DNA from 3 places in the Streptomyces coeruleofuscus genome. Region 2 is predicted to be linked to each of the others. Evidence: riboswitches for the same ligand, from Rfam matches in the RefSeq annotation. Region 2 holds a riboswitch; each other region holds the start of a gene.
The links. A riboswitch is a leader RNA that binds a small molecule or an ion and turns the genes downstream of it on or off. The one in region 2 is predicted to bind cyclic di-AMP.
Positions count from the first base shown of each region.

Region 1: linked by a shared signal. The riboswitch ahead of ABFX81_RS23625 (transglycosylase family protein) and the one ahead of ABFX81_RS05090 (peptidoglycan DD-metalloendopeptidase family protein) in region 2 are both predicted to bind cyclic di-AMP.
Region 3: linked by a shared signal. The riboswitch ahead of ABFX81_RS16190 (NlpC/P60 family protein) and the one ahead of ABFX81_RS05090 (peptidoglycan DD-metalloendopeptidase family protein) in region 2 are both predicted to bind cyclic di-AMP.

Region 1 covers NZ_BAAASE010000006.1:35,450-41,221, forward strand. Annotated here, with positions in the region: gene ABFX81_RS23615 (septum formation initiator family protein) at 1-32, opposite strand, end outside; gene eno (phosphopyruvate hydratase) at 137-1,417, opposite strand; gene ABFX81_RS23625 (transglycosylase family protein) at 1,683-2,363, opposite strand; cyclic di-AMP (ydaO/yuaA leader) riboswitch at 2,368-2,546, opposite strand; gene ABFX81_RS23630 (transglycosylase family protein) at 2,775-3,734, opposite strand; gene ABFX81_RS23635 (cytochrome P450) at 3,882-5,147, opposite strand; gene ABFX81_RS23640 (hypothetical protein) at 5,239-5,622, shown strand; gene ABFX81_RS23645 (nucleoside triphosphate pyrophosphohydrolase) at 5,639-5,772, opposite strand, start outside.
Region 2 covers NZ_BAAASE010000001.1:1,171,070-1,176,841, reverse strand. Annotated here, with positions in the region: gene ABFX81_RS05110 (serine hydrolase) at 1-968, shown strand, start outside; gene ABFX81_RS05100 (GDSL-type esterase/lipase family protein) at 1,121-1,906, opposite strand; gene ABFX81_RS05095 (DUF6250 domain-containing protein) at 2,052-2,768, opposite strand; gene ABFX81_RS05090 (peptidoglycan DD-metalloendopeptidase family protein) at 2,970-3,902, opposite strand; cyclic di-AMP (ydaO/yuaA leader) riboswitch at 3,907-4,061, opposite strand; gene ABFX81_RS05085 (alpha-galactosidase) at 4,379-5,772, opposite strand, start outside.
Region 3 covers NZ_BAAASE010000004.1:167,260-173,031, reverse strand. Annotated here, with positions in the region: gene ABFX81_RS16200 (M23 family metallopeptidase) at 1-882, shown strand, start outside; gene pcrA (DNA helicase PcrA) at 932-3,436, opposite strand; cyclic di-AMP (ydaO/yuaA leader) riboswitch at 3,726-3,902, shown strand; gene ABFX81_RS16190 (NlpC/P60 family protein) at 3,911-5,095, shown strand; gene ABFX81_RS16185 (SLAC1 family transporter) at 5,206-5,772, shown strand, end outside.

The DNA.
Region 1 (5,772 bases), on a different contig from region 2:
GTGGAGAACCGGTCCCGGTCCTTCACGGCCATGTCTGTCCGCCTCCCGCTCCACCGTCATACGCGCGTACGTCCCCGGACACGGTACGGGACCGAGTACGGGGACGTACGTACGACGCTGCTACTTACGGGCCAGGTCAGCCCTTGAAGCGCGGGAAGGCCGAGCGGCCGGCGTACACCGCCGCGTCGTCGAGGATCTCCTCGATGCGCAGGAGCTGGTTGTACTTGGCGACGCGCTCGGAGCGGGCCGGGGCGCCGGTCTTGATCTGGCCGCAGTTGGTGGCGACGGCCAGGTCGGCGATGGTGACGTCCTCGGTCTCGCCGGAGCGGTGGGACATCATGCACTTGAAGCCGCTGCGCTGGGCCAGCTCGACGGCGTCCAGGGTCTCGGTGAGCGAACCGATCTGGTTGACCTTGACCAGGAGCGCGTTGGCCGCGCCCTCCTCGATGCCGCGGGCCAGGCGCTCGGGGTTGGTGACGAACAGGTCGTCGCCGACGAGCTGGACCTTGTCACCGAGCTTGTCGGTGATGGTCTTCCAGCCCTCCCAGTCGTCCTCGAACAGCGGGTCCTCGATGGAGACGAGCGGGTACGCGTCGACGAGCTCCGCGTAGTACTCGGTCATCTCGGCCGCCGAGCGCTCCTTGCCCTCGAAGGTGTAGACGCCGTCCTTGTAGAACTCGGACGCGGCCACGTCGAGGGCCAGGGCGATCTGCTCGCCGGGGGTGTAGCCGGCCTCGTTGATCGCCTCGAGGATGAGGTCGAGGGCCTCGCGGTTGGAGCCGAGGTTCGGGGCGAAGCCGCCCTCGTCGCCGAGGCCGGTGGCCAGGCCCTTCGACTTCAGGACCTTCTTCAGCGTGTGGTAGACCTCGGCGCCCCAGCGCAGGGCCTCGGAGAAGGACTCCGCGCCGATCGGAGCGATCATGAACTCCTGGATGTCCACGTTGGAGTCGGCGTGCGAGCCGCCGTTCAGGATGTTCATCATCGGCACGGGCAGCAGGTGCGCGTTCGGGCCGCCCAGGTAGCGGAACAGCGGAAGGTCGCTGGCCTCGGAGGCGGCGTGGGCGACGGCGAGGGAGACGCCGAGGATGGCGTTGGCGCCGAGGGAGCCCTTGTTGTCGGTGGCGTCCAGGTCGAACATGGCCTGGTCGATCAGGCGCTGCTCGGTGGCGTCGTAGCCGACCAGCTCCGGGCCGATCTGCTCGATGACCGCGAGGACGGCCTTCTCCACACCCTTGCCGAGGTAGCGGTTCGAGTCGCCGTCGCGCAGCTCGATGGCCTCGAAGGCGCCCGTGGAGGCGCCGGACGGGACGGCGGCACGACCGGTGCTGCCGTCGTCGAGGCCGACCTCGACCTCGACCGTGGGGTTGCCTCGGGAGTCCAGGATTTCCCGGGCTACGACGACGTCGATGGACGGCACGAGCATCTCCTTCTTGATGTGACGCGGGTACGCGGGCCGCTCGGGCCCTGCGCGGTGCGGGCCGTGGTGGCTCGCGACATGAGCCTAACCGGCTCCGAGCGATCGGCCACCGGGTCGCCCACCCCATGGACAGAACCGAGAGTAAATTGTTTCCGAACGGAACAAAGCCGGATCGCAAAGACCGGCAGAAAAAACCCCGCCCCGGTGCGTACGGGGGAAGACGCACCGGAGCGGGGAGCCCGTGGGGACGGGGGCGGGCCGCTGCTTACTTCAGGTGCAGCTGCTGGCCCGGGTAGATGAGGTTGGCGTCCTGGACGATGTCCTTGTTCAGCTCGAACAGCTTCTCCCAGCCGCCCTCGACCTTGCGCTCGGTCGCGATGGAGCTGAGGGTGTCGCCCTTGACCACCTTGTACTCGCCGTCGCCCTTCTTGACCTTCTTGCCGGTCGGGGTGGTGACGGTCTTCTGGGTCTTCTGGGTCTGGGCCGGGCGCTCGTCGGAGCGGGAGGCCGGCTGCTGCTCGGTCTGGCGGGTCTCGGTGGAGCCGCTGCTCTGCTCGGCGCCGCCGCTGTAGCCGGCGCTCGACAGGCCCTTGCCGCAGACCGGCCAGGCGCCCTTGCCCTGGCCCGCGAGGACCTTCTCGGCGATCTCGATCTGCTGCTCCTTGGTCGCCTGGTCGGCGGTGGAGGCGTACTTGGTGCCGCCGTAGCCGGACCAGGTGGAGGCGGAGAACTGCAGACCGCCGTAGTAGCCGTTGCCGGTGTTGATGGACCAGTTGCCGCCGGACTCGCACTGGGCGACGGCGTCCCACTCGGAGGCGGTGGCGGCGGAGGCGTTGCCGGCCGCCATCAGCGGGGCGGCGACGGCGGCACCGGTGACACCGGCGATGGCGATGACCCGAGAGGCCTTGGACGGACGGCGGTGCGTGCCCTTGCCGGAAAACAGCATGGAGAGATCCCCTCACCGACGCCTGCGAGGTGAGCTGTCGGGTTCGGGCCGGTTGAGTTGCCCGGCCGCGTCCCTCCCGGGACGCGGCTTCACCCCAAGCCGGACCTGCCGTCGAGTTGCCTCAACCGCCGGGCCCGGCACTTACCTTGGGTCCCCCGCTCCTGCCTACGGCGCTTGACGCGACGACTGTTCCCGTGCGGCCGCTGGCAGGATTCGGCGTTGCGGCAGCCGGAGCTCGTGGTGACGAGCGGTCATGACCGTAGACATGCGAGTCGCGGAATTTCAAAGACGATCAGGGCTTCTGAGATCTATCTCTCACCGGGCTTATACGGGACATTCGGTGCGAACCGCAGCGTGAACTCGCACGGTTTAGGGGTGACTTCCGCCGCCGTTTCCGTACTGCCCCACCAGCTACTCGTCGTCCGCTTCGACCCGTACCGCCAGCTTCTGACCGGGGCGGATGAGGTTCGGGTCGACGCCGACGGCCGCCTCGTTGCCGACGTAGAGCGCGTGCCATCCGCCGCTGAGGTCAAGGGAGTCGGCGATGGACCAGAGGCTGTCGCCGGGACGGACGACGTAGGAGCCGTCCGTCGCCTCGCGCGAGGCTTCGTCGCCGCGCGAGGCGTGCCGGCCCGCGGCCCCGGACGGACGGCCGTCCTCGGCCGCGGTGTCCTCGTCGGCACTGGGGCCGCGATGACGGCCGGAGCCGGTGTCGGTGAGGCCCGAAGAGTCGTCGTTCTGCGGCGATTTGTCAGACTTGTCACTCTCGGGTTCGGCCGAGGGAGAGCTGTCGGACTCCTGGTCCTGTGACTGGTCCTGCGTCGAGGAATCGGCGGAATCAGACGACTTGTCGGACTTGGCGGTTTCGTCCTCCGAGGTCGACGGCGCGTCAGGCGACGGCGACGCGGACGGAGAGGACGAAGGAGACGACTCGGAGGAGTCGAGCAGCCCGGGCGAGTCCGTTGCGGCGGACGAGCCGGACGTGTCCGAGTCCTTGTCCTGCTGGAGACCCGAGAGCAGCCCGCAGGTGCGCCACGCGCCGACCCCCTGGTCGGCGAGGATTCTCTCGGCCACGGCTATCTGCTGGGAACGGCTGGCCAGGTCGGCACTCGGGGCGTAGTCGAGGCCGCCGTGGTTCTCCCAGTCCTCCTGGGACAACTGGAGGCCGCCGAAGTATCCGTTGCCGGTGTTCTGGCTCCAGGCGCCGCCGGTCTCGCAGTCCGCGACCCGGTCCCAGGTCGTGCCGTCGGCCGCGCTGGCGCCGGAGGCTCCGAGGAGCGGGATCGCGATGGCGGAGCCGGTCACTCCTGCCGCGACGAGGAGAGCCGGAGCCTGGCGGGGGCGACGGTGCCGACCGTTCCCGGAGAGCATACGGAGACCTTTCGCGAGACAGCAGTGACCGGCGCGGCGCAGGGTCCCCCGGGCCGCGCTGATGATGGGTGAACGTATCGGCAGACGATCACTTGTCACAAGTTCATGCCGCGCAGATCACGTGAAGATCACATTCCTGACGGCGTGTCACCTTGGGGTCGGCGTGAACTCCACCGGCAGGGTGCGCAGCCCGCGCATGATGAGGCCGCCGCGCCATCTCAGCTCGGCCGGGTCCGCGGCGAGCCGCAGGTCCGGGAGGCGGGTGAGGAGCGCGGCGAGGGCGGCCTGGCCCTCCAGGCGGGCGAGCGGGGCGCCGAGACAGTAGTGGATGCCGTGGCCGTAACCGAGGTGCTGGTTGTCGCGGCGGGCGAGGTCGAGCACGTCCGGATCGTCGAACCGCTCCGGGTCCCGGTCCGCGGCGGCCAGGACGACGAGGACCGGGTCTCCGGGCGCGATCCGCTGCCCGCCGATGGTGAGCGGCTGCGTGGCGAACCGCCAGGTGGCGAGTTCGACGGGCCCGTCGTAGCGCAGGAGCTCCTCGACGCCGGTCTCCAGGAGGCCGGTCTCCCCGGCGGCGAGGGACGCCTGGAGTCGCGCGCGCTGCTCGGGGTGGGTGAGCAGGGCGTAGGTGCCGTTGCCGATCAGGTTCACGGTCGTCTCGAAGCCGGCGAACAGCAGGATGAAGGCCATGGCCGCGGCCTCGTTCTCGGTGAGGTGCTCACCGTGGTCGGAGGCGCGGATGAGCCCGGAGATGAGGTCCTCTCCGGGGGCGGGCTCGGTGGGCAGCGCCTCCCGCTTGCGGTGGATGAGGTCGGCGAGGTAGCCGCGCATCTTCTTCACGGACCGCGCCACGCCGCCCCTGGGCCCGCCCTGGTGACGGATCATCATCCCCGCCCAGTCGCGGAAGTCGTCCTGGTCCTCGCGGGGGACGCCGAGCAGGTCGCAGATGGCGTAGATGGGGAGCGGGAACGCGAACTCGTGGATGAGGTCGGCGGACCCCTTCTCCGCGAACCCGTCGATGAGCCCGTCCGTGAGCTCCTGCACCCGCGGCGCGAACTCAGCGACCCGTCGGGGCGTGAACGCCTTGGACACGAGCCGCCGCAGCCGGGTGTGGTCCGGCGGGTCGATGTTGAGCAGATGCGTCATCAGCTCGGCCTTGCGCTCGCCGGGGATGCCGGTCTTGCCCTTGGCGTGCGCGGGTTCGGCGTGATGCGCGGGGTTCTTGGAGAGCCGGTGGTCGGCGAGCGTCTGCTTGGCATCGGCGTACCGCGTGACCAGCCAGGCCTCCACGCCGCTGGGCAGTTCGGTGCGGTGCACGGGGGCGTGCTCGCGGAGCCAGGCGTAGGCGGGATAGGGGTCGGTGGCGAACTCCCACGAAAACAGTTCGGGCACCCCGGGCACTTCACGTCGCATGCCACGACCCTACGCAGCGCCCGGGGCACCGCCGGCCGCCACTGTCAGAGGTCATCGCTGCTCTCACCGCGTCGGGATCGAGGAGGACCAGGTGCTCGAAGGCGTGTTGATCGCGGAGAGCCTGCGGGTGGGGGCCGAGTTGGCCGGTGTCCCGCTGCGCGTCACGAAGATCGCCAGGGTGGAAGTGGAGGGCGCGGCGGCCGGGCAGCCGCAGCGGTGGACGCTCCTGGACTTCACCGGGGAGGAGGCCGACGCGGAACCGCCGGCCGAGCGGCCGGCCGCTTGCCTGGACCCGACCGGGAGCTGGTACGTCAACTACAACACCACCCCCGAGGCGTTCGTGGTCTTCCTCAGCGCGGTCTTCCGCTATCCGCGCGGCCAGGATCCACACGGGCGCGCGGAGGGCCGTCGGCGGGCACAGGGCCACGCCCGTTCCCTCGGGATCCCGGAAGCGCAGCTGGACTGGCGGGACTGACCCGCCGGGCACCGCGTCACGGCCGTCGCTCTCGGCCCTCGGCCTCCCTGATCGCGTCCCGGTACGCGCGGGCCGCCGCTCTCAGGGCCGCCTCCGGGTCGACGCCCTCCGACTCCGCGCGGACCGCCAGGGCCAGCAGCTCGTAGCCGA
Region 2 (5,772 bases):
AGTGGGTCGGCAGCGCCGGGGTCGGCAGGCTGGGCGAGAGCGCCGAGCCGCCGATCGACGGACACTGCCGGATCGGGAGCAACACGAAGACCTTCATCGCGACCCTGGTGCTGCAACTGGTGGCGGAAGGCAGGATCGGGCTGGACACCCCGGCGGCGGAACACCTGCCCGAGCTCGGGCTGGACCGGCGGATCACGGTACGGATGCTGCTCCAGCACACCAGCGGGGTGTTCAACTTCACCGGCGAGTACTACGACGACGGGACGTTCACGCCGGGCATCCCCGTCACGGGCAGGGAATGGGTGGACAACCGATTCAAGACCTACCGGCCGGAGGAACTGGTGCGGCTGGCGTTGTCCAAGCCGGCGCGGTTCGAGCCGGGAACGGACTGGAGTTACTCCAACACCAACTACGTGCTGGCCAGGCTGCTGATCGAGAAGGTCGTCGGCTGCTCACTGGCCGAGGAGATGCAGCGACGGATCCTGGACCCGCTCGGGCTGTCGGGCACGGTGGCGCCGTACACCCGGCAGGAGGTCCCGGAGCCGCATGCCCATGCCTACTACCGGTACGAGGATGAGGACGGCCGGCAGAAGACGGTCGACGTCACCCGCCAGAACCCCTCCTGGATCTCCGGCGGCGGTGACATGATCTCGACCACCCAGGACCTCCACACGTTCATCTCCGCACTCCTGCGCGGCAAGCTCCTGCCGGCCCCGCTGCTCGCCGAGATGTGCAAACCGCATCCCAAGGCGGGTTACGGCCTGGGGGTGTTCGTACAGGAAACGGAACGCGGCGGCACGATCATCACCCACAACGGCGGCATCACGGGCCACGCAGCGCTGATGTACAGCACGCCCGACGGCGGCAAGACCCTGACCGCCGCGCTGAACTATGTGGACGACGCGGCGATGTCACTGGCCGAGCCGTTCCAGAAGGCGACGCGGATGCTGGTCAGGGAGGTGTTCTGATGCCAGTGGTCACGCCGCGCGAATCCGACTGCGCGGTCACCGCCGTGGGCCCTGCCCGCCTGGCGATGGCTGCGGCGAAGCACGGCTTCCGCCTGCTCCATGTACCGAGCGACGCGGTGTTCTCCGGCGCCCGCGTCCACCTCGACGAAACCTCACGCCACCGAAGCGATCCGCATCCTGATGTCCTCCGGCGACAGAGCGCCCTTCGCCGTCACGTGATCCCCCGACGACTCCCCACGCAGCCGCCGCCCGATCCACGGCACCAGGAACTCCCGCGCCCAGTGCACATCGTCCCGCCGGACCTCGAGCGGCCCGCGCGCCGGCAGCGGCGGCCACGGCTGCTCCGGGTCGGCCGGAACCTCCAGCCCGAGCACCTGCCCCGCGCGGAGCGCCACTCGCGTGTGTCCCTCGGGCGACAGGTGCAGCCGGTCGGCGTCCCAGGCCCTGCGGTCCTGGACACTGCGCAGGGACCACAGGTCGAGGACGGGGCAGCCGTACCGGTCGGCGATGGCCCGGACATGCCCGTTGTACGTCGCGATCTTGCCGCGCAGGTGCTTGAGCACGGGCATCCCACGGGTGTCGAACCCGGTCGTCACCATCACCGTGCCGGCCACGGCGGTGAGCCGCACGAGGGCCCGCTCGAACCGCTCGGCCACCTCGTCCGGGTCGGTTCCGGGACGGAGGATGTCGTTGCCCCCGGCGCAGAAGGAGACGAGGTCCGGGGCCATTTCGACGGCCCGCGGAACCTGGTCCGCCACGATCTGGTCGAGGAGCTTCCCGCGCACCGCGAGGTTGGTGTACTGGAAGTCGCCTTCGGGCCGGCGGTCGGCGAGCAGGACGGCGAACCGGTCGGCCCAGCCGACGAACGCCCCGTCGGGGCCGGGATCACCGACGCCCTCGGTGAAGCTGTCCCCCACCGCCACGTACGACCCGATCACTGCTCTGCTGTCACTCTTCGAATCGTCTGCCACAGCCGCTCATGATTCACCCTCTAATGTGACCTACGCGACCGTAGGCAGGGGTTGACGGGCGGTGAGATAAGCCACTTCCCAAGTGTTCGCCAACTCCGGAATACGTCACCCGTCAGCGATGTTGGGGGGTCAGGCGCCATACCCGGAAGCCCGTGATCCGGAAGTGGCTCCACACGGTCCGGAAGGCGAAGTGCCCGCGGGTGTACGGCTGCGGGTCCGTGTAGTCGAAGACGAGGCGCCCGTTGTTCCACCACCTGACCGTCGAGCCGTCGGAGACGATCCGGACCCGGTGGGGCTCGTTGGGGACCAGCAGCGGCTCGGTGTAGTCGTAGACCAAGGGCCGCACGCCGGGCTCGCCGACGTACCGCCGCAGCCGGGTCGTGGTGTTGTAGTTCGCGCCGTAGCCCGCGTAGTACGTCGTCAGGTGGTCGTACTCCGCCAGCGCCCCACCGCGCGGCGTGGCGAAGAGATCGCCCGGGGAGCGGACGTCGGTCGCGTTCCAGAAGTTGTTGAGGTCCGAGACACGGTCGTTGACCCCGCCCTCGGAGACCGGCGTGGCGGTGTACTCGAGGACGTACGGCCCGTCGAGCCGCCGCCTGAACCACACGGTCGCCCCGCTCGGTACGTCGATCTCCAGGACGCCGCGAGAGGCGGTCACGGTCCCGCCGTCCTGGAGTTCGGTCGCCCACTGGGAGAGGCCGTGGCAGAAGTCGTCGTGGGCGATGAGGCGGCGGTGCCGGGGCGCGGCATGGGCGGCGCCCGTCGGGACGAGGGCCACCAGGCCGGCTCCGGCTGCCAGGGCTGCGAACGCTCTGCGAGTGGTCGGCACGGGACACGTCTCCTCGGTGATCCGCCTGGAAGGCTCTAGAAAGCGCTTGCGCTCCGGACTGGATCACTGTGTCCCAACTGCCGCCCGCTGTCGATCCCTTGGGCGCGACCGATCACATCGGGCCCGCACACACCGAAGGCCGGACCCGGGGATCGGGGTCCGGCCGACGGTTGCGTGTCAGGCGGGTGGTCGTGCGGTCGGTCAGCCGACGGAGACGCCGTGCGAGCGCAGGTAGGCGACCGGGTCCACGTCCGAGCCGTAGTCCGGCGTGGTGCGGATCTCGAAGTGCAGGTGCGGTCCGGTCACGTTGCCGGTGGCACCGGAGAGGCCGACCTGCTGGCCCGCGCTCACGGTCTGGCCCGCCGAGACGGAGAGCGAGGACAGGTGGGCGTACTGCGCGTAGCTGCCGTCGTTGAGCTTGATGACGACCTGGTTGCCGTACGCGCCGCCCCAGCCGGCGGAGACGACCGTGCCGGCGCCGACGGCCTTGAGCGAGGTGCCCGTCGGGACGACGAAGTCGACACCGGTGTGGTAGCCGCTGGACCACATGCTGCCGGACATCCGGTACGGGGTGCCGACGGTGGCACCGTCCACCGGGGCGCTGTAGCCGCTGGAGGTCGCGGCGGCCGGCTTGGCGGCGGCCGGCTTCGAGGGCGACTCGGAGGCGGACGACTTCGGAGCCGAGGGCTTGGCAGCCGAGGACTTCGAGGACTTGGAGGCCGAGGACTTCGGCGAGGACGGGGCCGGGGCCTTGGACTCGCCCGCCGCCTTCTTGCCGATCGACAGCTTCAGGCCCGGGTGGATCAGCGACGGGTCGTCGCCGACGGCGTCACGGTTGTCCGTGTAGAGCTTCTTCCAGCCCCCGTCGACGTTCTGCTCGTCGGCGATCTTCGCGAGATAGTCACCGGACTGCACGGTGTACGTCCGGGCGCCCGTGGCCTTTTCGGCGGCCTTCTTCTCGGCGGCCGGAGCGGACTGGACGGTCTTTTCCGCAGCCGACTGCGGGGTGGCGGCGTGGGCGCCGCCGGCGCCCATGAGCGGAAGGGCGAGAGCGGCTCCGCCGGTTCCGGCGACGGCGATGGAGCGGGTGAAGCGCTGGGTCTTCGGGCGGCGGTGCTTACCCTTCGCGGGCATGGCGAATTCCTCTCCGTCGCCTGCGAGGTGAGCTGTCGGGTTCGGGCTGGAGATGCCCGGCCGCGCCGAGGCGCGGCTTAACCCCAAGCCGTTCCGGGAACCGGAACAGGCGTCTTACCTGTGGGTCCCCCGCTCCTGCCGTACGTCGGGTCAGTGTGTGGGGCTCCGGGCGGCGGCAGGATTAGGCGTCCGTCCGGATTGGGGTGGAACGTAAGCGACCAAGACGCAAAGGGACAAGTTCCCGGTTGCCTGTGACGGCGTTTTTCTTGACGCACCGGCACATTTTCCGTGACGGAGCGTGGATTAGCGATCTCCCGCTTTCCTCAATACCCCTGAATATCGCCAGAATTACGTGTACATGGCAACAACACATCGTCACGAATATGACGATGCTCACGCACCCCGACCTCGTCTCCTTTACGATCGGGGCACGTTATGTCGAAATAACCGAAGAACTCCCTATTCGGACAGAACGGCTACTTACGCTTAAGCCGGACGACGGTGGCGTCCAGATCCCCGCGCAGACCGACCCGCAGCCCGTGATGGAGCAGTACGGCACCTCGGTGAACTTCGCCCGTTTTAAGGCATTCGTACGATGCCGTGGGGTCGAGGCCCCGCAGCCGGAGCGCCGGTACGGGCTCGCCGTAGCGCTGCGCCTGGAGCCAGGCCAGGACGACGGTCTCGCCGCCGAGGGTGTACTGCACGGCGCTCAGGCCGCCCTCCGGCGGTCGCAGCCGGTACTGGTCGCCGCGCTGCACCACGGGCCGGATCTCCTTGTAGAGCGCCACCCAGTCCCGCGCCTCGGCGAGTTCCTCCCCCGTCCACTTCGTGAGGTCGCCGCCGACCCCGAGCACCCCGGCCATGGCACTGACGAACCGGAACCGCAGGGAACTGGCGCGCTGGTTGAGCATGGCGTTCGGACTGTCGGTGACCCAGGCGGCCATGACCCGGGCCGGATGGATCTGGCTGAAGCCGTGCTGGATGGCGAGCCGGTCGAGCGGGTCGGTGTTGTCCGAGGTCCACACCTGGTCCGTGCGGCTCAGCACACCGAGGTCGATCCGGCCGCCGCCGCCCGAGCAGGACTCGAAGGCCACCCCGGGGTGAGCGGCCCGCAGCCGGTCCAGCAGGGCGTACAAGGCATGGACGTGGTCGACCCACAGCCGCTGCGGGTAGGGGTCGTCCGGCCAGCCGGCGTCGGTGAAGCAGCGGTTGAAGTCCCACTTGACGTAGTCGATCGGGGCGCTGGAGAGGAGCCCGTCGAGCTGGTGCCAGAGGTACTCCTGGACGTCCGCGCGGGCGAGGTTCAGTACGAGCTGATTGCGGAACTCCGTCCGCTTTCGTCCCGGTTGGTACTGCACCCAGTCCGGGTGCGCGCGGTACAGGTCGCTGTCGGCGTTGACCATCTCCGGCTCGACCCAGATCCCGAACTGCATGCCGAGGCCGTGCACGTGGTCGGCGAGCGGCTTGAGGCCGCCCGGGAAGCGGTCCGGGTTGGGAGTCCAGTCACCGAGCCCGGCCCGGTCACTCGTACGCGCCCCGAACCAGCCGTCGTCGACCACGAACAGCTCGACGCCCATGGCGGCGGCCCGCTCGGCGAGCGCCCGCTGCTGCTCCTCGGAGATGTCGAACTCGGTGGCCTCCCAGGAGTTGAACAGGACCGGCCGGTCCCGGCCGGCGTCCGGGATCACGTGCGCCCGCTGGTAGGCGTGCCAGGCGCGGCTCGCCCCGCCGAAGCCGCCGTCGGTCCAGAGCCCGGCGAAGACGGGAGTCGTGTACGACTCCCCCGTGCCGAGCATCAGCAGGCCCGAGTCGTCGTACCCGGCCCCGCCGGTGATCTGCACGCGCGCGTCCGGGAGTCGGGCCACGGCGA
Region 3 (5,772 bases), on a different contig from region 2:
GCCGGGGCCGCCGGCCACGACCCCGCTACGGACGGCGGCGAGTCGGCCGCCACCGGCGAACTGCCCACCGTCACCCCGCTCCTGGACGACCAGGAAGAGGCCGGCCCGCGCGCCGCCTCGCGGGCGGCCTCCCGCGCCGGATCCCGTTCCCGCCGCCGCACGCCCCCCAAGCGCTCGGCGCTGATGACCCTCGCGGTGCCCTCGGCGTGTGTGATGGGCGTCGCGGGGATCGCCGCCGCCTCCGTCGGCAGCCTCACCGACGACGGCGCCGTGGAGGCGCAGACGACCGCGGCGGACGCGCAGCCGGTGCAACCGGCCACCGCCAACAACAAGCTGGACACGCAGCTTCAGAGCCTCGCCGCCGGCGCCGACGACTTCGCCGACCGGGCCAGCCGCACGCAGGAGCGCATCGACCTCAAGGCCCAGCAGGCGGCCGAGCGGAAGCGGGCGGCGGAGGAGGCGGCCCGCAAGGAGCGGCTGCGCCCGAAGTTCGCCCTGCCGGTCGCCCGGCACGGACTCAGCGCCTACTACGGCCAGTCCGGCATCAACTGGATGTCCCTGCACTCCGGCATCGACTTCCCCGTCTCGTACGGCACGACCGTGATGGCCGCGACCGACGGCACCGTGCGCACGCAGTGGAACAGCGCGTACGGCAACATGATGATCGTGACCGCGAAGGACGGCACGGAGACGTGGTACTGCCACCTCTCCACCTACACGGTCCCCTCCGGTACGACCGTGAAGGCCGGCGATCCGATCGCGCGCTCCGGCAACTCCGGCAACTCGACCGGCCCCCATCTGCACTTCGAGGTGCGCCCGGCCGGCGGCTCGGCGATCGACCCGCTCCCGTGGCTGCGCAGCCACGGCATCGACCCGACGTAACGTCCCGGCAGCCCCCGCCGGTCGCCCGGCAGGGGCCGATCTCTCCGGCCTACAGCTTCTCCACCGGCGCGTACCGCAGCAGCAGCCGCTTCGGCTTGGTGTCCCCGAAGTCGATGGTGGCCTCGGCGTTCGCGCCCGTGCCCTTGACCGCGACGACGGTCCCGAGCCCGAACTGGTCGTGCGTGACCCGGTCCCCGACCGCCAGTCCCACGACCGGCTTCTCCGAGGTGCGGCGCGTGGCGAAACCGGACGCGCCCGACGCCGACGAACGGGAACGGGACGACGACAGCGAGGCCGCCACCCCGGAGACCGGTCCGGAGGACGCGGGCGCGGTCGCTCCCGTCCGCTTCCACTGCACATGGGCCGGCGGGATCTCCTCCAGGAACCGGGAGGGCGGGTTGTACGACGGCTGGCCCCAGGCGCTGCGCAGGGTGGACCGCGTCAGATACAGCCGTTCCCGCGCGCGCGTGATGCCGACGTACGCCAGGCGCCGCTCCTCCTCCAGCTCCTTGGTCTGGCCGAGGGCGCGCATGTGCGGGAAGACGCCGTCCTCCATGCCGGTCAGGAAGACGACCGGGAACTCCAGGCCCTTGGCGGTGTGCAGGGTCATCAGCGTGATGACGCCGTCGCCGTCCTCCTCGTCGGGGATCTGGTCGGAGTCGGCGACCAGCGCGACCTGTTCGAGGAAGTCGGACAGTGTGCCACCCGGGGCGGCAGCCCCTGAGGTCTCCGCGCCCTCGCCGCGCTCCTGCTCGAACTCCATGGCGACGGCGGCGAGTTCCTGGAGGTTCTCGATCCGGGTCTCGTCCTGCGGGTCGGTGGAGGCCTGCAACTCGGCGAGGTACCCGGTGCGTTCCAGGACGGCCTCCAGCACCGTGGCCGGTCCGGCGCCGGACTCGACGATCGTACGGAGGTCCTCCATCAGCGTGTTGAACCGCTTGACGGCGTTGGTGGAGCGCGCGGCCATGCCGTACGCCTCGTCGACGCGCTTCAGCGCCTGCGGGAAGCTGATCTTCTCGCGCTGGGCCAGGGCGTCGATCATCGCCTCGGCGCGGTCGCCGATGCCCCGCTTGGGGACGTTGAGGATCCGGCGCAGTGGCACCGAGTCCTCCGGGTTGGCGAGCACCCGCAGGTAGGCCAGGACGTCCCGGACTTCCTTGCGCTCGTAGAAGCGGACACCGCCGACGACCTTGTAGGGCAGGCCGACGCGGATGAAGATCTCTTCGAAGACCCGGGACTGGGCGTTGGTGCGGTAGAAGACGGCGACGTCGCCTGCCTTGGCGTCGCCGGCGTCCGTGAGGCGGTCTATCTCGTCGGCGACGAACTGCGCCTCGTCGTGTTCGGTGTCGGCGACGTAGCCGGTGATCTGCGCGCCCGTGCCCGCGTTGGTCCACAGGTTCTTGGGGCGGCGGGACTCGTTGCGCTCGATGACCGCGTTGGCCGCGCTGAGGATCGTCTGGGTGGAGCGGTAGTTCTGCTCCAGCAGGATCGTCGTCGCGTCCGGGTAGTCCTCCTCGAACTGGAGGATGTTGCGGATCGTCGCACCGCGGAAGGCGTAGATCGACTGGTCGGCGTCACCCACCACGCACAGCTCGGCGGGCGGGACGTCGTCCGGGCCCGGCGGTACGTCGACGGGGTGCTCGGAGGTGCCGACGAGCTCCCGGACGAGGGCGTACTGGGCGTGGTTGGTGTCCTGGTACTCGTCCACCAGGACATGGCGGAAGCGGCGGCGGTAGTGCTCGGCGACGTCCGGGAAGGCGCGGAGCAGGTTGACCGTCGTCATGATCAGGTCGTCGAAGTCGAGGGCGTTCGCCTCGCGCAGCCGCGACTGGTACATCGCGTAGGCCTGGGCGAGGGTCTTCTCGAAGCCGTCGGAGGCCTGGGCGGCGAAGTCCTCCTCGTCGATCAGCTCGTTCTTCAGGTTGCTGACCTTGGCGCTGAAGGACTTCGGCGGGAAGCGCTTGGGGTCGAGGTCCAGGTCGCGGCAGACCAGGGCCATCAGGCGCTTGGAGTCGGCGGCGTCGTAGATCGAGAAGGAGGACGTGAAGCCGAGCTTCTTGCTCTCGCGCCGCAGGATGCGCACGCACGCGCTGTGGAAGGTCATCACCCACATCGCGTTCGCCCGCGGGCCGACGAGCTGCTCGACGCGTTCCTTCATCTCGCCCGCGGCCTTGTTGGTGAAGGTGATCGCGAGGATCTGGCCCGGGTGCACACCCCGCTCGGCGAGCAGGTGGGCGATGCGGTGCGTCAGCACGCGGGTCTTGCCGGAGCCGGCGCCGGCCACGATGAGCAGCGGGGAGCCGGAGTGGACGACGGCGGCGCGCTGGTTGTCGTTCAGCCCCTCCAGGAGGGTGGCGGTGTCCACCACCGGGCGCGGGGCGCCGTCGCGGTAATAGGCGTCACGGTCCGGGGGCACGTCGAACTTCCCGCCGAACAGATCGTCCGGAACCGGCTCCGGTACGTGATCGTCCTCGGGTGGCGGCGGGGGCTCGTCCGCGGGGCCCCGCTGGGCCTGGAGGTCCGCCAGGAAGCTGTCGTCAAAGAGGCTGCTCATCGCTCTCCGAGTCTAGGGCGCCCCACTGACAGCCCGCCGCCGCCCTGAGAACATCGCCGAAAGGATCCCCTCGTCACCCTGCATCCACGCACGATCACAGCCCGCTACGCCGTCACAATTATGACGAACTCATGACCAACCCCCCTCCACCGGTGACGCTCGGCGACACTCTCGGCTAAGGTCACGAAAATGTATCGGGCATATCGCCCATCAACCTTCACAAGGGCCACACCAGTTGGCTACCGTGCGGGCAGGCCGCACGACCCCCACCGGCGAACGTCGCCGGGCCGCGCGGCCTCCGCCGAGTCCGGTGTGCCGCAGCGGCAGCCGGAGCCGGGGACCCAACCGAGAACTCTGGGGTGAATCGGCCCCACTCCGCCCTTCGCGGAGACGGCCGTAGGGCAACCCTTCCGATGTACCCGCCCGAACCCGACAGCTAACCCGGTAGGCGGAGCATGGAAGGAGTCGCCTCCCTTGGCGTCGCACCGCAAGTCGCGTCCCGCGGGTACGCGCGTCGCAGGCATACGGACCCCCGCCCTCGCAACGGCGGCCCTCACGTCCGTGGCCCTGCTGTCCCAGTCGGCCAACGCCGCCCCCGAGGCCGACGACAAGCCGAGCCTGGAGGAAGTCGAGAAGAAGGTCGACGACCTCTACCGCCAGGCCGAGTCGGCCACCGACAAGTACAACGCGGCCAAGGAGAAGACCGCGAAGCAGCGCAAGCGCGTCGACACCCTCCTCGACGGCGTCGCGCAGCGCACCCAGAAGCTCAACGAGGCGCGGGAGAAACTGGGTTCGTTCGCCGCCGCCCAGTACCGCACCGGTGCCTCCGCCCCGGACACGGCGACGTTCCTGCTCGCGGACACCCCGCAGGACTACTTCGACCAGACCCAGCTGATGGACCGGATGACCGGCCGTCAGAAGATCGCGGTCGACGACTACGTCACCCAGCAGTCCGAGACGATGAAGAAGCGTCAGGAGGCCACCGAGAGCCTCGAGACGCTCAACGAGACGCAGGGCGACCTGAAGACGGCCAAGGCGACCGTCCAGCGGAAGCTCGCCGAGGCGCGCGAACTGCTGTCGAAGCTGACCGCCGAGGAGAAGGCGCGGCTCGCGGCGATCGAGAGGGAGAAGCAGCAGGAGGCCGCCCGCAAGGCCGCCGAGCTGGCCCGGCAGCAGGCCGCACAGCAGCAGGCGCAGGAGGAGGCCGCCCAGCAGCAGGAGAGCGAAGCGTCCTCGTCGTCGGGAGCGTCCTCCTCGACGGGCTCGTCCTCCTCGACGGCCCCGGCCGACTCCTCGTACGCCACCAAGGCCGAGAAGGCCCTCGCCTTCGCCCGCGCCCAGATCGGCAAGCCGTACGTCTGGGGCGCCGTCGGCCCCGGCTCCTACGACTGCTCCGGCCTCACCCAGGCCGCGTGGAAGGCCGCCGGTGTCACCCTGCCGCGCACGACGTGGGACCAGGTCAACGCCGGCACGACCGTTTCCCTGACCAATGCGCAGCCCGGTGACCTGGTCTTCTTCTACGACGACCTCTCACACGTCGGCATCTACATCGGCAACGGCATGATGATCCACGCCCCGAAGCCCGGCACCTATGTGCGCGAGGAATCGATCTACTACGACGGCGAGTCGTCGATCCACAGCGTGGTGCGGCCGGCCTGAGGGCCCGCACGTCACCGCGGGCACGCGCGCGTGAGGGCACTCACGCTTTTGGCAGCGCACGCGCGCGTGCCCCGCCTGGAACGGACGCGGCGCCTCCTAGCATCGGCTCCATGCCCGGCCCCTCCCCCTCCACCGCCTGGTGGGCGCAGCGAGCGCCGTCCGCGAGTGCCGCCGTGCTGGCGACCGGCACCCTTGCGGTCGGTCTGGATCTGGCGGGGTACGGCGTCCTCTCCCGCATCGTCCTCGGCCTGGCCTGCGCGGCCTGGCTGATGCTCGCCGCGGACTTCACCCTGCGGCTGCTGCTCGCCGGCACGAGACGGCGGGCGTACGCGGCCCTGCCGGGCCTCCTGGACACCGTGGCGACGGCCGCCCTCACCACCGTGGCGGCGACGGCCGTCCTGGGCACCGGCTTCTCGGCGGCCGGCTCGCAGTCCCTGGCGGCGGCACTGCTGGTGCTGGCCGTGCTGCTCTGGCCCGTGCCGCTGGCCCTCCCCGCGCAGGACGGGGAGCGGCGCCGGCCCGGCACGGTGTTCGCGCGCTGCATGGCCACGCAGGGACTCGCCGTGCTCGGCGCCACGCTCGCCGCTGCCGAGTCGGCGGCCTGGCTCGCGCACGCCGCGCTGGTGCTCTTCTGGCTGGGGCTCGTGCTGTACGTCCTCGCCCTGGCCCGTTTCGAT